DNA from 2 places in the Psychromonas ingrahamii 37 genome. Region 1 is predicted to be linked to the other one. Evidence: riboswitches for the same ligand, from Rfam matches in the RefSeq annotation. Region 1 holds a riboswitch; the other holds the start of a gene.
The links. Region 1 has a riboswitch for thiamine pyrophosphate ahead of thiC (phosphomethylpyrimidine synthase ThiC). Riboswitches for the same ligand answer to the same signal wherever they lie in the genome.
Positions count from the first base shown of each region.

Region 1 (7,418 bases):
TAAATTTCAGCACCAGAGTCGTTAAATTCTTTGGCTTTAAGTGCCATGCCTTCTGCTGCTGTCATAGTAATAGTTTCATCTAAAATCTTAATACTGATCTCACCTGAATCTAATTTTGCAGTGAAATCACGCACATCCTGAGTAATTTTCATTGAACAGAATTTTGGCCCGCACATTGAGCAGAAATGCGCGACTTTTCCGGATTCCTGCGGCAGGGTTTCATCATGATATTCTCGTGCGGTGACTGGATCTAAACCGAGGTTAAACTGATCTTCCCAGCGAAATTCAAACCGTGATTTTGACAAGGCATTATCACGAATTTGCGCACCTGGATGCCCTTTTGCTAAATCCGCGGCATGCGCTGCAATTTTGTAAGTAATTAAACCGACTTTTACATCATCTTTATTTGGCAGACCTAAATGCTCTTTTGGGGTGACATAACAAAGCATTGCACAACCGTACCAACCAATTTGCGCGGCACCTATGCCCGACGTAATATGATCATATCCCGGTGCAATATCCGTGGTTAGCGGCCCTAAGGTATAAAATGGCGCTTCAAAACAATCGTCCAGCTGTTTATCCATATTCTCTTTAATCATCTGCATCGGCACATGACCCGGACCTTCAATAATCACCTGTACATCGTATTCCCAGGCAACTTTAGTCAGTTCGCCTAACACTTCCAATTCTGCAAATTGTGCCTGATCATTAGCATCTGCAACTGATCCGGGCCGCAGACCATCACCTAAAGATAATGACACATCATATAGCTGACAGATTTCACAAATTTCGCGAAAATATTCATAAGCAAAGTTTTCTTTATGATGCGATAAGCACCACTTTGCAAAGATTGAACCGCCGCGAGACACAATACCCGTAACACGTTTTGCTGTCATCGGCACAAAACGTAATAATACACCGGCATGAATAGTAAAATAATCCACCCCTTGCTCGGCCTGTTCAATTAAGGTGTCACGGAAAACGTCCCAACTGAGATCCTCAGCCACACCCTTTACTTTTTCCAGTGCCTGATAGATAGGTACTGTACCGATTGGCACGGGAGAGTTACGCAGGATCCATTCACGGGTTTCATGAATATTACGCCCGGTCGACAAGTCCATTACCGTATCACCACCCCACAGCGTTGACCAAACCAGCTTTTCAACCTCCTCTTCAATTGAAGAGCTTACCGAAGAGTTACCAATATTAGAATTTACTTTTACCAGAAAATTACGGCCGATAATCATTGGCTCAAGTTCCGGATGATTAATATTGGACGGGATAATGGCACGTCCGCGAGCAACTTCCTGACGCACAAACTCCGGGGTTATTTTTTCCTGCAGATTGGCACCAAAACTATGACCCGCATGCTGAAAATGCAGCGCTTCACATTTTACGCGGTCACGGCCCATGTTTTCACGAATAGCAATGTATTCCATTTCAGGGGTAATAATACCTCGGCGTGCATAGTGCATTTGGGTGACACATTGTCCTTTTTTAGCGCGTAAGGGTTTAGGCCGATTTGCAAAGCGCAAATCATCTAAACTGTCATTAGCCAAACGTGCCTTGGCAAAATTTGAGGTGACACCTTCCAGTGTTTCAACATCATCACGGGCAGCAATCCAGGATTGACGTAATTTAGGTAAGCCGGCATGCACATCTATTTTCGTTTTAGGATCCGTATAAGGGCCGGAAGTATCATAAACGGGAATAGCTTCATTTTTTTCAAAAACGGGCTGTTCTCCACTGCCTGCCAGCAAAGTATCGGCCTGATGAATTTGTCGCATTGCCACTTTAATCGGATGAAGTTCACCCTTAATAAAAATTTTTTCTGAATTGGGGTAGGATTCGTTATTGAGATTTTGAATATAGTCCTGCGCTGCTCGGCGGGAGGCTTTGCGGGATAAACCTTTACGGCTGCTGGTTTTTAAATTCGAGTTTACTTGATTAGACATAGCATTCTTTACCTTAATTAAATTGGGTAGTGAGAGTGCTTGTCGAAATTCAGTGGAAAGAGTAAAGAAAGGAGATTCATTTTCTTTATGCTTGTTTCCTACGCAGGTATTAACCCAATCAGGTTCCACGGATTCCACTTTGCTGTACAAAAAACACCTGTTATTGGGTGATCATATTGCAAACTCAGTAGTCTCAGCCCGAAGGCGCTCCGACAAGAGCCAGCAGTATAGAAGAAAAAGCGGGCAAGTTAAATAGAATAACTGAATGTTAGGCATTAAATCAGATCAGAATAGAATCACTCAATGAATGGAATTGGTATAACAAACGAACCAAGTGTTTAACGGCGGTGCAGGAAATTTTGCTTAAGTGACAGCCATAAAAACCTCGTTATAGAAATAACGAGGTTTATTAATCTTAAAAGTTATTTAAAAGAAACTATTTCTTTTAAATAACTTTATCAGCTTTAACTTTTTCGATTACGCCTTCAGCAACATTGTTTGGACAAGGCATGTAGTTTTTAAACAGTATAGAGAACTGACCACTGACTAATGTCATTATACGTAAAGAACTGAATATATGTGCCCAGATATTTTTGCAGGCAGACATAAAAAAACCCCACTATCATGGATAACGAGGTCTATTAATCTTAAAAGTTATTTAAAAGAAACTATTTCTTTTAAGCCACTTTATCAGCTTTAACTTTTTCGATTACGCCTTCAGCAACATTATTTGGACAAGGCATGTAGTTTTTAAACAGCATCGAAAACTGACCACGAACAGGAGTCGCAGAGCTCCTCCGCCCATAACACTAGACTGTCGTCTAATTCGCCCTGCTGCATTTGTACGTAAAAAACTGAATATATGTGCCCAGATATTTTTGCAGGCAGACATAAAAAAACCCCGCTATCATGGATAACGAGGTCTATTAATCTTAAAAGTTATTTAAAAGAAACTATTTCTTTTAAATAACTTTATCCGCTTTAACTTTTTCGATTACGCCTTCAGCAACATTGTTTGGACAAGGCATATAGTTTTTAAACAGCATAGAGAACTGACCACGGACTAATGTCATTGTACGTAAAGAACTGAATATATGTGCCCAGATATTTTTGCAGGCAGACATAAAAAAACCCCGCTATCATGGATAACGAGGTTTATTAATCTTAAAAGTTATTTAAAAGAAACTATTTCTTTTTAGCAGCTTTATCAGCTTTAACTTTTTCGATTACGCCTTCAGCAACATTGTTTGGACAAGGCATATAGTTTTTAAACAGCATAGAGAACTGACCACGGCCTGATGTCATTGTACGTAGAGAACCAATGTAACCAAACATTTCTGAAAGAGGTACGTCAGCTTTAATACGAACACCACTAGTTCCTGCTTCTTGGCCGGCAATCATACCACGACGACGGTTAAGGTCACCGATAACATCACCCACGTGATCATCAGGCGTAAATACATCTACAGCCATGATTGGTTCAAGAAGTTGTGCACCCGCTTTTGGAATTGACTGACGGAATGCACCACGTGCTGCTAATTCAAATGCAACTGCAGATGAATCGACGGCATGGAAACCACCATCATAAACTTCAACTTCAACGTCAAGTACTGGGAAGCCAGCTAGTACACCGGTATCCATCATTCCCTTAAAGCCTTTCTCAATCGCCGGGAAGAATTCTTTTGGTACGTTACCGCCAACAACTTTAGAAGTGAAGACGAAACCACTACCTGGTTCACCAGGCTTGATACGGTAATCAATTTTACCGAACTGACCAGAACCACCAGACTGTTTCTTATGTGTGTAGCTATCTTCAATTTCTTCGGTGATAGTTTCACGGTAAGCAACTTGAGGTTCACCAACAGCAAGGTCAACACCGTAGGTACGCTTAAGGATATCAACTTTGATATCCAAGTGAAGCTCACCCATACCAGACAGGATAGTTTCACCTGAATCAACATCAGTTTCAACTTTAAAGGTTGGATCTTCTGCAACCATTTTACCGATAGCAATACCCATCTTCTCAGTTGAACCTTTATCTTTAGGTGTAACAGAGATAGAGATTACCGGGTTAGGGAATACCATTGCTTCCAGGATAATCGGGTCTTTAGGATCACATAAAGTGTGGCCCGTTTGAACGTTGTTCTTCATACCAACGATAGCCATGATATCACCGGCTTGTGCTGCGGATAGCTCTTTACGATCATCTGCCTGCATCTCAACCATACGGCCAACACGCTCAGTTTTACCCGTAAAGGAGTTAAGGATGGTATCGCCTTTCTTAAGCGTACCGGAATAGATACGTATAAAGGTTAAAGCACCAAAACGGTCATCCATAATTTTAAATGCTAAGGCTTTAAATGTTTCTTCTGTAGAGACAGTTGCAAACTTACCAGTTGGTTCGCCTTCTTCATCCGTAAGTGGTTGTGGATCAACTTCTGTTGGAGAAGGCAGGTAATCAACAACAGCGTCAAGAATATTTTGAATACCTTTGTTTTTGAAGGCAGAACCACAGTAAGCTGGGAAGAATTCCATAGTACGTGTTCCTTTACGGATACAACGTTTAAGTTCTTCCATAGAAGGCTCAACACCCTCTTCCAGGTACGCTTCCATTAGATCATCGTCTTGCTCAACGGCAGTTTCGATCAATTTTTCACGGTATTCTTCAGTCAATTCAAGCATATCAGCTGGAATATCAGTAATTTCATAGTTTTCTGGAAGACCAGTCGCATCCCAGATATATGCTTTACGTGTTAATAAGTCAACAACACCACTGAATTCATCTTCAATACCGATAGGTAAAACCATGACTAGCGGGTTAGCACCTAGTACTTTTTTAGTCTGCTCAATCACGCGGTAAAAATCAGCACCCATACGGTCTAATTTATTAACAAAGATAATACGTGCAACTTTTGAGTCATTCGCATAACGCCAGTTTGTTTCTGATTGCGGTTCAACACCACCACTACCACAGAATACACCGATGCCGCCATCCAATACTTTGAGAGAACGGTAAACTTCTACTGTGAAGTCAACGTGCCCAGGAGTATCAATAACGTTAAAACGGTGGTCTTTCCAGAAACAAGTTACCGCTGCAGACTGGATAGTAATACCGCGCTCAGCTTCCTGTTCCATAAAGTCAGTTGTAGATTCACCATCATGCACTTCACCGGTTTTGTGGATTGTACCAGTCAGTTTTAGGATACGCTCTGTGGTTGTTGTTTTACCCGCATCAACATGGGCAAAAATACCAATATTTCTGTATTTACTTAAATCTTTCATTTTATATACTCTTTAGTAAAAAATTGAATCAATATTCCGGCAGCATTATACAAGTATTAGCGTTAAACAGAACACGGAATTAAAAATAAAATAAAATATGTTGCTTTTTTAGCCATCTTTTTAGTGGTTTTTATAAAAACAGCTAAGCTCCGGTTAAAATAAGCGTACAAAAGCGCGCTTATCCAAGTTCTGAAAGTGGTAAGAAACTAAAAATGGGTTTAATGCATCTAAATTAATACCAGCGCAAATAAAAGACTAAAAACAAAGGTGGATAATGCCGTGTTTTTAAGCTCATCATTAAATACCTGACCGTCACGAATATCTTTGGAGATCGCCTCCTTTAATATCAGACAACTCTTGATTAGCGGACTAAAGCTAAGCAAAAAAATAAATTGCCAGGCTTGTACATTTTCAAGCTGACTAAAATAGTAAACGGCACAGATAAAAGCACCGACAATAAGGGACAAGTGATAGATAAAAGCATTTTTCAGCCCCCATAAAACCACCAAAGTTGTTTTATGGGCCTCTTTATCCGTATAAATATCACGCATATTATTAATATTTAAAACAGCTGCGGATAAAAGCCCGACACTGGTTGCCGGTAAAAGTAAGGACCAGCTAAAAGTTAAACCATAAAGGTAATAACTGCCGACTACTCCTACTAAGCCAAAAAACAGAAACACAGCAAGATCGCCCATCGCTCTGTATCCATAATGTAATTTTCCCATTGTATAGGTTATCGCAGCGACAATAGCTAATAAACCAAGCAACAAAAAAACTACCCAACTCGTTGAATTTGAACCTAATGCAATAACCAGTAAAGTGATGCCCGACACCACCACTAAACTAGTCGTTAACAGGATCGCAATTTTCAGGCTTTTTTGGCTGATAGCACCGCTCTGCATTGCGCGTAACGGACCAACACGCTTGCCATTGTCTACCCCGGAGATGGCATCACCATAATCATTGGCAAGATTTGATAAAATCTGTAATAACAAAGCGGTAATAAGCGATAAACTAAAAATCAACAGGTCAAATATTTGTGCTTGAATGGCTATCCCAGCCCCTAAAATAATTGAAGCTGCTGCAAGCGGTAATGTACGTAAACGTAATTCGCTTAGCCAAACTGAAATATTACTCATCTAAATATCCTAAAAAAGTGTGGTTATACGCGGTTCCGCTAGGAATCGGCTGTTAATCGCGCTACATTAACAAACCTTAATCCGTCAATATATCATGAGCCCATGTTAACTGCTGAGCATAATTTCAATTTAATGGTCATTTTTATTCGTGAACAATTACAACAGTTTGCAATAAAACAGGGCGACAAACCAAGCTGCAATCTGGTTATCCCGCTTACCCCGTTTGATTTACTTGGTTTATTAAAAGGGCAATCATTAGACAGCGATGCACTTTATCCAAGAATTTACTGGGAGGATATAGAGCATCTGCAAACTATTGCCTGCTTTGGTGCTATTGATGAATGCACCTATATTCCCGAGCCCATTGGCGAGGCTTGTTACTTTGGCGGCTTGGCTTTCCAGCAGCAGGGGGTGCAATGGGCAGATTTCCCCGAAATACTTTTTATTCGCCCAGCCTTAGAATTTACATTAGAACAGCAAAAATTAAGATTAACCTGTCATTTTAACGGCGCTAACAGTATTGAAAAAAGCTTATTATTAATAAATTGCCTGCAAAAGCCAGTCTCTCCCGATGCGGTCAACAATATCGTTGTCTCAAGAGAGGATCTGCCGAATCGACAACAATGGGCTGAGCTGGTTGAATCGGCCATTGAGTATAAGGCGTTAATCCCAAAAGTTGTTTTATCAAGGCAGACGGAACTTATCTGTGAGCAGAAAGTTAATCAATGGGATTTAATTAATCAATGGCAGGAAGCAAACCCAAATAGTTTTCATTTTGCCTTTCAGTTTTCTACAAACCATACTTTTATCGGTTGCTCTCCGGAACGGCTTTTTTCTCGAGAAAACAACAGACTTAAAACCGAAGCCTTAGCTGGAACAGTCAATCGGGGAAGGGAGCCGCGTGAAGATGCCATTCTGCGACAAAGTTTGTTAAGTGATAAAAAAATTGACCGGGAAAACTATTTAGTACAAGAATTTATTGTCTCTAGTCTTAAGCGTTTAAAGGCAGAGGTTACCTGTTCCGAGCCGCATGTCATGC
Region 1 covers NC_008709.1:457,147-464,564, reverse strand. The annotation lists gene thiC (phosphomethylpyrimidine synthase ThiC) at 1-1,955, opposite strand, end outside; TPP riboswitch at 2,034-2,177, opposite strand; gene PING_RS20370 (hypothetical protein) at 2,918-3,079, opposite strand; gene fusA (elongation factor G) at 3,141-5,237, opposite strand; gene menA (1,4-dihydroxy-2-naphthoate octaprenyltransferase) at 5,465-6,379, opposite strand; gene PING_RS01900 (isochorismate synthase) at 6,482-7,418, shown strand, end outside.

Region 2 (7,418 bases), 2.1 Mb from region 1:
TACCGTGCGGCACCAAGCGCCGCCTCACTGCTATCAAGGGAATCAACACCTTTGCTTTGTCCTTTCTCTCCGGCTAAGGCAATGATTTCTGATGCATTTCCTCTAATAATTAGCTTGTTGGCGGCTTCCGCAATTTGCCATGAGGTTGCCGTTCGCAGGCTGCTTGCACCGCATCCGACAGGATCAAGCACTACCGTTTTTTTATGGATATTAGCCTGCTCGACGGCAAACAACATACGCGGAATCCAGAGACTATCCAGAGTACCGATATTGACTACCAAAGCACCAGAAAAAGACAGCATTTCAGCCATTTCATCACGGGAATGCGCCATAATCGGCGACGCACCAAGGGCAAGCAAGGCATTAGCGGTATTATTCATCGCGACATAATTACTAATATTGACCACCAGCGGTTTCTGTTCACGCAGCGTTTTAAGCGCGCTGACGATCGTTTTAATATTTGAATCTATATTTTTCTTCATATTTTATCCTTCTGAGCTGCTGCTCTAATTTACCAAAACTAATTTAAAAGACCCTTTTACGCTCAAACTTTTGCTCTGTGTCCTCGGTAGTAACCGTTTTTGAACCACAGAGAACGCCGAGATCACAGAGGAAGGATATTGACCATCTTAAAAGGCACTTAACCGCCATAAAAAACATGACTAATAGCGTAAAAGTGTCAAATATAAGTGCTCAAAGTCTTTTCTCTGTATCCTCTGTGCCCTCAGTGGTAACAGTCTTTTGAACCACAGAGAACGCCAAATTCACAGAGTAAGTGACATAATTACTGATATTAACTATCTTAAAAGGCACTTTTAGTCCAAATTCTTTTCTCGGTGTCCTCAGTGGTAAGCATTTTTTGAACCACAGAAAATCAATTTAAAGGGACAGACTCTGCCGCATTCAACCCTTGCTCCCAAAAAGCAATTTCCATTCGAGTTGCGGTTCTAAATACGCGAATAAGTTCCCGGCCGCGCGAACTGTTTAAATCAATATCAGCGAGTAATGCATCAATATGTTCAGTGCCCTGCGCAACGCCTTGCTGGAATTCATCACCGCCATAAAGTGCAATCCAATTCTCAAATGGATTACCTTCCCGGTGGGTGTTTTGATCGTTGCAGAGGTTACGCCCTATTTCTGCATAACCAATAAAGCATGGTGCTAGCGCCGCGTATAAATCAACTATATCGCCTTGCATGCCCGCATCGAGCACATAACGCGTATAGGCAACCGTACCAAAATCTTCATCTTCTGCTTCCAAATCCGATTCAGTCAGTCCCCAGTTAGCGCAATAACTTACGTGGTGGTCGATTTCAACGTCCAGTAATGCATGTACGCTAGGCAGCGCTTTACGCATATCAGCTAAGGTGCGCGCTTTGTAAATAGCCAGCGCATAAGCACGTGCATATTGCTTAAGAAACAAAAAATCTTGTTTCAGGTAATGTAAAAAGCAGGGCTGCGCTAACGTGCCTTTTGCTAATTGCCGTACAAAGGCATGTTTAGTGTAGGCATTCCAATCCTTGCCACATGCATTAATTAAATCTTGATGATTCATATAACCACTCTATTTATTAAAATGTTGGAATATAATCCTGTGCTTTTGGCAGTGTGCTAATGATTTTTTGGCTATACATAAACTGGGCATAATCATCATAACGCTGTAAATCAATCGCAGACGGACGTAATGCAAATCGGGTCAATGTCGCGTTCCAGGCGAGTTTATTAAGCTCGTTATTCAAAGTGTCCGGCGCATAGGCCGCAAACTCTTTCCAGGATTCTTCGGGGTGGTTTACAATGTAGATTGTCGCCTGCTCCAGGGCTTTATTAAATGCCAGAATCGCCGCTTTATCATAGCTGTCGGCATTCGCTACAAAGACAAGTTCATCATAGGGCGGTACTCCGTGCTCTTCAGGGAAGAAAGATTTTGCCTTAATGCCTTCAAGTGCTAGCTGGTTTGTTTCAAAATTGCGGAATCCTCCCCAGGTTGCATCGACCTTTCCCGAGGCAAGCGAGGCAGACAAAGCCCAACCAATATTGATAATCTCCACCTCATCATAGTTAACACCCTGTGTTTTCAACATCGTGCTGATAGTCGCCTCTTCATTACCCGCAATGGAAATGCCAATTTTTTTACCTTTAAGATCAGATAGTTTTTTAATCTTATTATTGTCTAATATGGTCAAAGTATTAAGCGGCGTAGCAATCAAAGTCGCAGAGCGGATAAGAGGCAGACCCGCAGCCACATCCATAATTAAACTAGGCTGATAAGAGATAGCCAAATCCACTTTATTGGCTGCAACCAATTTAGCGGGTATGCTCGGATCGCCCGGCTCTTGAATATCAACCTCAAGGCCTTGTTGTTTAAAATAACCGCGCTGCTGGGCAATCACCACGGGTCCGTGGTTGGGGTTAACAAACCAGTCCAGCATCAGGGTCAATTTTTTCATCTCGGCCTGTACCGGCAGCGCTAACATTAATGCAACTGCACTTAAGATTATTCTTTTTTTCATTGTATTTCCTTTTTTATAGCAGAGCATTTATCAATAACGCTCTTTCTGATTAAACTTCCCAAGGTATAAATTTTTTTAACAACTTTTCAGCAACAAAATAAAGCAGGACGGACAAGAGAGATAAGATAAACAGTGCGGCAAACATTTCATCTATCATCATTCGGGCATTGGCCTGTAACATCAGATAACCCAAACCTTCGCTCGAGCCAACCCACTCCCCTGCTATTGCACCAATAGGCGCAATCACCACGGCAACCCGAATACCGGAAGCCAGTGTCGGTAAAGAGGCTGGAAACTGAATATGGCGCAGCATCTGCCATTTTGTCGCCCCCATGGTTTGTGCAAGATCAAGATAACCCGACGGAGTATTACGCAGCCCATCGTAGCAGCAGGTCGTCACCGGAAAAAAGATGATTAACGCGGCCATCACTATTTTGGAGGCGATCCCATAACCCAGCCAAAGCATCAGCACGGGGGCAAGCGCAAACACGGGAATCGCCTGACTGGCAATCAAAATGGGTAAGAGCCAATGTTTAACCGGCTTAAATAACAGCATCTGCAGGGCAAAAAACAACCCCATAAACAGGCCTAAAAACAGGCCCAGAATAATTTCTTGTGCCGTGACCAAAGTATGTTTAAGCAGAACGTCATAGCGTTGCAGCAGTCTTGCAAATACTTCTAAAGGAGCAGGTAAAATAAAGGAAGGCATCTCAAAAAAAACCACCACTGCCTGCCATAAACCCAGAATAATTAGCACGCTTATCATAATGCGCAGAAGGGGTTTAAGAACTATTTTTTTATATTTTGTCGAAGCTGGCTGACTATCTAAGACGCTGACATCAGGCATCTGAGCGCTCCAGATATGCCATAATAGACTGCTGAAGTTGTGCACACTCGGCATCAAATTGACGGGGTGTTAAAGAAGCGGGTACCTTTAAAGACTCGGCTGAACTGGGTTTTCCCTGCATAATGTAGATCTTATCCGCCAGGCGAATTGCTTCCTGCGGATCGTGGGTAATCAAAACAACGGTTTTATCTTTGAGCAGTTCACAAGCCATATCCTGCAAGCGGTAACGTGTTACCGCATCCACGGCAGAAAAGGGTTCATCCATTAATATCACGGGCTTATTCTGCATTAATGTGCGCACCAGCGCGACACGCTGGCGCATACCACCCGACAGTTTTTGAGGCAAGCAGTCGGCACTATCTAAAAGTCCAACCTTTTCAAGCAAGGCCAAGGCAGCTTCTTTGTGAACAGGCGTAATAGTATTACCGAATTTAGCGCTTAAGGTAACGTTGTCCAGCACCGACAGCCATGGCATCAACAAGTCCTGTTGCGCCATATAAGCAATGTTATTTTTCAAATCAAATTGGGGAGGTGTGATCGTAAGCTCGCCAGACCAACTGACTTGCTGATCAAGCAAACCGGCCAGATAACGAAGCAATGAAGTTTTCCCACAACCACTGCGGCCCAAAATACAGGTCCATTGCCCGGCAGGGAATCTCATATTAATACCCTGTAATGTGGCCGCTTTACTGCCGGTATAACGCAGATAACCCGCAGAGATATCTATCTGCAGGGCAGGACTTTTAACTGATAAAGGCCGCGTGCTAACGGACATTCGCATGTCCGACAAAGAAATGGTTTACCGGGCCATGACCCTGCCCGACATCTAATTCGTCGGCATGCGCGATCGCTTGCGAAATATAGTCTTTGCCCAGCTGCACCGCACGTAAAAGATCATTACCCTGCGCCAGATAGGAGGCGATTGCCGACGAAAGTGTGCAACCTGTACCATGGGTATTAAGCGTATTGATACGGATGGCGTTTAACTGTTCAACATGATTAGGTAGGATAAGCAGATCATTACTATTTTCATCATCAATCAAATGCCCCCCTTTAAGCAGCAGCGCATTAAATTTCAATTTACGGAGTTTGCCGATCATCTTCTCCATGCCCTCTTTATTGGTTGGCACATCTGAAGAAATCAATTCCGCCGCTTCGGGCAGATTAGGCGTGATAAGATCTGCAAGAGGAAGCAGTTCCGATTTCAGTGTACTAATCGAATATGCTTTCAGCAATAAGTCTCCGCTGGTTGCGATCATCACCGGATCAACCACTAAAAAGGCAGGACGATACTGTCTTATTTTTGCTGCCACGAGTTTGATTATGTCGCAATCAGCCAACATCCCAACCTTAACAGCAACCACATTCAGATCGCTAAAAACCGCATCAAGTTGCTTTTCTATATGTTCAAGGGGAATAGGGAAAATAGCGGACACCCCAAGGGTGTTTTGAGCGGTAATCACAGTGATCACAGAACAGGCGTAACCGCCCGTTGCTGAAATGGCTTTAATATCGGCTTGAATACCTGCTCCACCACCACTGTCGGATCCGGCAATAGTCAGCACGATAGGCGTTGATGAATTTTGAGCAGTAGAAGTTGCACTAAGGTTTGACATAAAAGCTCCTATAACGGGTAAAAGGAACTATATCAAGCCAAATATTTAAGATAGGTGTAGCAGAGAGAATCAAAAACAAGACTTATAGTTCCCTACGCCAGTATTAACTGAATCAGGTTCAACGGGTTTCGCACTATGCGATCTCAGCCTTCAGGCCCCCCGACTATATTTGCAGCAATAATAACAAGTTTTTTTGAAAGAGCAAGGGTTCCCTTGCGTAAGGGAGCTCATTTTCATAGCAATCGAAAGACTCAGAAATCACACAAAAAACTAAAAAATTAATCAGACAGATTTGTTGAAATCATCAACAACTGTGCTGTAAATTGTCTTCACCTATTGTGCGTGAAGCCCGGACCTTTAGGTCGAAAAGACAGGTCGTTAAAGGACGAGGGAAATAATCATAAATTAATTAAAAAGTACTCACTTTAGTTAACTATGCAGAAAAAAATTGGACGCAGCCTTCCGATAAAAAAGAGAGCAGCATTGAGAATTTAGATCAAAGGGGCTTATTTCGACCTACAGCAGCAATGCCATAAATCACCTCACAACCCGCCTTATTATTAATTTACTGCTTTTTCCTAAAAGCAAACTTCCTGCCAAGCACTTTTTTCTCGCCTCGATTGCCCACTTGAAAAATTTCTGACACAGTGAGCGATGCCAACATAGCCATACAAAAACACTATTATAATGGCCAGATCATAGAATTTATCTATTACGACAAGGGCAGCAATGTTCAAGTTAATGCTTCAATTCATTCAGGTCGCAAAAGCACAAAATGTGACACAAGCTGCCAACAAACTCTGTTTAAGCCAACCTACCTTAAGTCATAACATGAATAAATTAGAGGAAAAGCTTGAAACCAAGTTATTTAATCGCAACTCTAAAGGGATCACGCTCACGTCAAGTGGGAAACTGCTCTATGAGCAAGCGAAAATGATGCAGCACCTCTATCAAAATACCCTCAATAAGCTCGATAAAAATAAGCTCAGGCATCAATACGAACTTAAAATAGGCTGCGGTGACGCTTGGTGGCACCTCTTTATTCGCGACTGTGTGCAGAACTTCCAAAATGCTTACCCGCACAGCAATATCACCATCGACGTAGGTGATCATCTGCAGCAATGAGGATATGGCGCACTTTCCCTCGGTTCATCTAGGGACGTCGAAAAAACGCTTTGCCCATTTGCAGCAGCAAAGCCCTGAAATGAGATCTTTTCTCAAACGCCACTATCTGCATGAAAAGGTGACTTATAATACCAACTCATTTTTAACAGCGATCGATTTATTACAAAACAGCGACGCGCTTTTACTCTACCCTGCCGGCATGAAAACATATTTTGAAACCTTTGATATTGTCCCTCTTCAGATGCAGGAGTGTTTCAGCAAAGCCACCATTGGGGCTTATCTCCATAAAGATGGCCAACAGGATAAGCAAAGCATCAGGTTGTTGGAGCAGTTTAAAGATCTCATAAAAAATAATCCTTATATCAAAGGGGAGGTGTGATTCAAGTAGTTCAGAAGAGAGCTTAAACTTGGCGCATTATACCAATTCCACTTATTAGATGATCTATTTAGGCGCCGGAAAACACATAAAAGTAAGGCATGAATTTAATGGATTTGGTATTACGCTACAGATAGCGGCAAAAAGAACACCACATAACGCAAGCTCAACTGGCTGATTAACAATCAGCCAGTGAAACGAGCCGCAACACCTAACTATCTGTTATTATTGAAGGTGTAAAAATCAGTATTTTGATTGCTAACGGGAAACAGATATTAAGCCTTGCACAGGCGGTAGATTCTAGCCTCAAAGGGATTTAATACCAGACTATTTTCGGCTCCATGCGTGGCCACAGAGTAATTACCCAGTAACAGATGTTCACTCTTTGGTAGACAGTCTGGATGCATATATTGTGCAGACAAGCCTGTCAAGTTACACATAATCAGCAACTGCTGCTCCCCTAAGGTGCGCGTATAGGCGTAAATCTGCAGATCATTTTCAAGCAATAAATCATAATGACCATAAACCAATACCGGTTCGGCCTTACGCAGGGCAATCAGCTGGCGATAAAAATTCAGAATAGATCCTTTGTCCAATTCTTGCTGCGCAACATTAATACGTTGATAGTTTGGATTTACCTTGAGCCAAGGTGTACCGGAACTAAAGCCTGCATTAACTGTGCTATCCCACTGCATAGGCGTGCGCGAATTATCCCTGCCTGTTTGTGCCAACAGATGCAGGATCTCTTGCTCAGGCATCCCCTCCTTACGCAACTCGGCATACTGATTTTTAGCGCCAACACAATTAAAATCATCAATACTGGCAAACTGGGTATTGGTCATCCCAATCTCTTGCCCCTGATAGATAAACGGGGTGCCCTGCATCAGAAAATACATCGTTGCTAAAGAGGTCGCACTTTCAAACCAGTAGTGCTTTGTATCCCC
Region 2 covers NC_008709.1:2,890,279-2,897,696, forward strand. The annotation lists gene thiM (hydroxyethylthiazole kinase) at 1-482, opposite strand, end outside; gene PING_RS12230 (TenA family protein) at 875-1,555, opposite strand; gene PING_RS12235 (ABC transporter substrate-binding protein) at 1,572-2,510, opposite strand; gene PING_RS12240 (ABC transporter permease) at 2,560-3,357, opposite strand; gene PING_RS12245 (ABC transporter ATP-binding protein) at 3,350-4,138, opposite strand; gene thiD (bifunctional hydroxymethylpyrimidine kinase/phosphomethylpyrimidine kinase) at 4,122-4,973, opposite strand; TPP riboswitch at 5,046-5,145, opposite strand; gene PING_RS21010 (LysR family transcriptional regulator) at 5,703-6,098, shown strand; gene PING_RS21015 (putative transcriptional regulator) at 6,103-6,477, shown strand; gene PING_RS12260 (glycoside hydrolase family 13 protein) at 6,750-7,418, opposite strand, start outside.
Region 2: linked by a shared signal. The riboswitch ahead of thiD (bifunctional hydroxymethylpyrimidine kinase/phosphomethylpyrimidine kinase) and the one ahead of thiC (phosphomethylpyrimidine synthase ThiC) in region 1 are both predicted to bind thiamine pyrophosphate.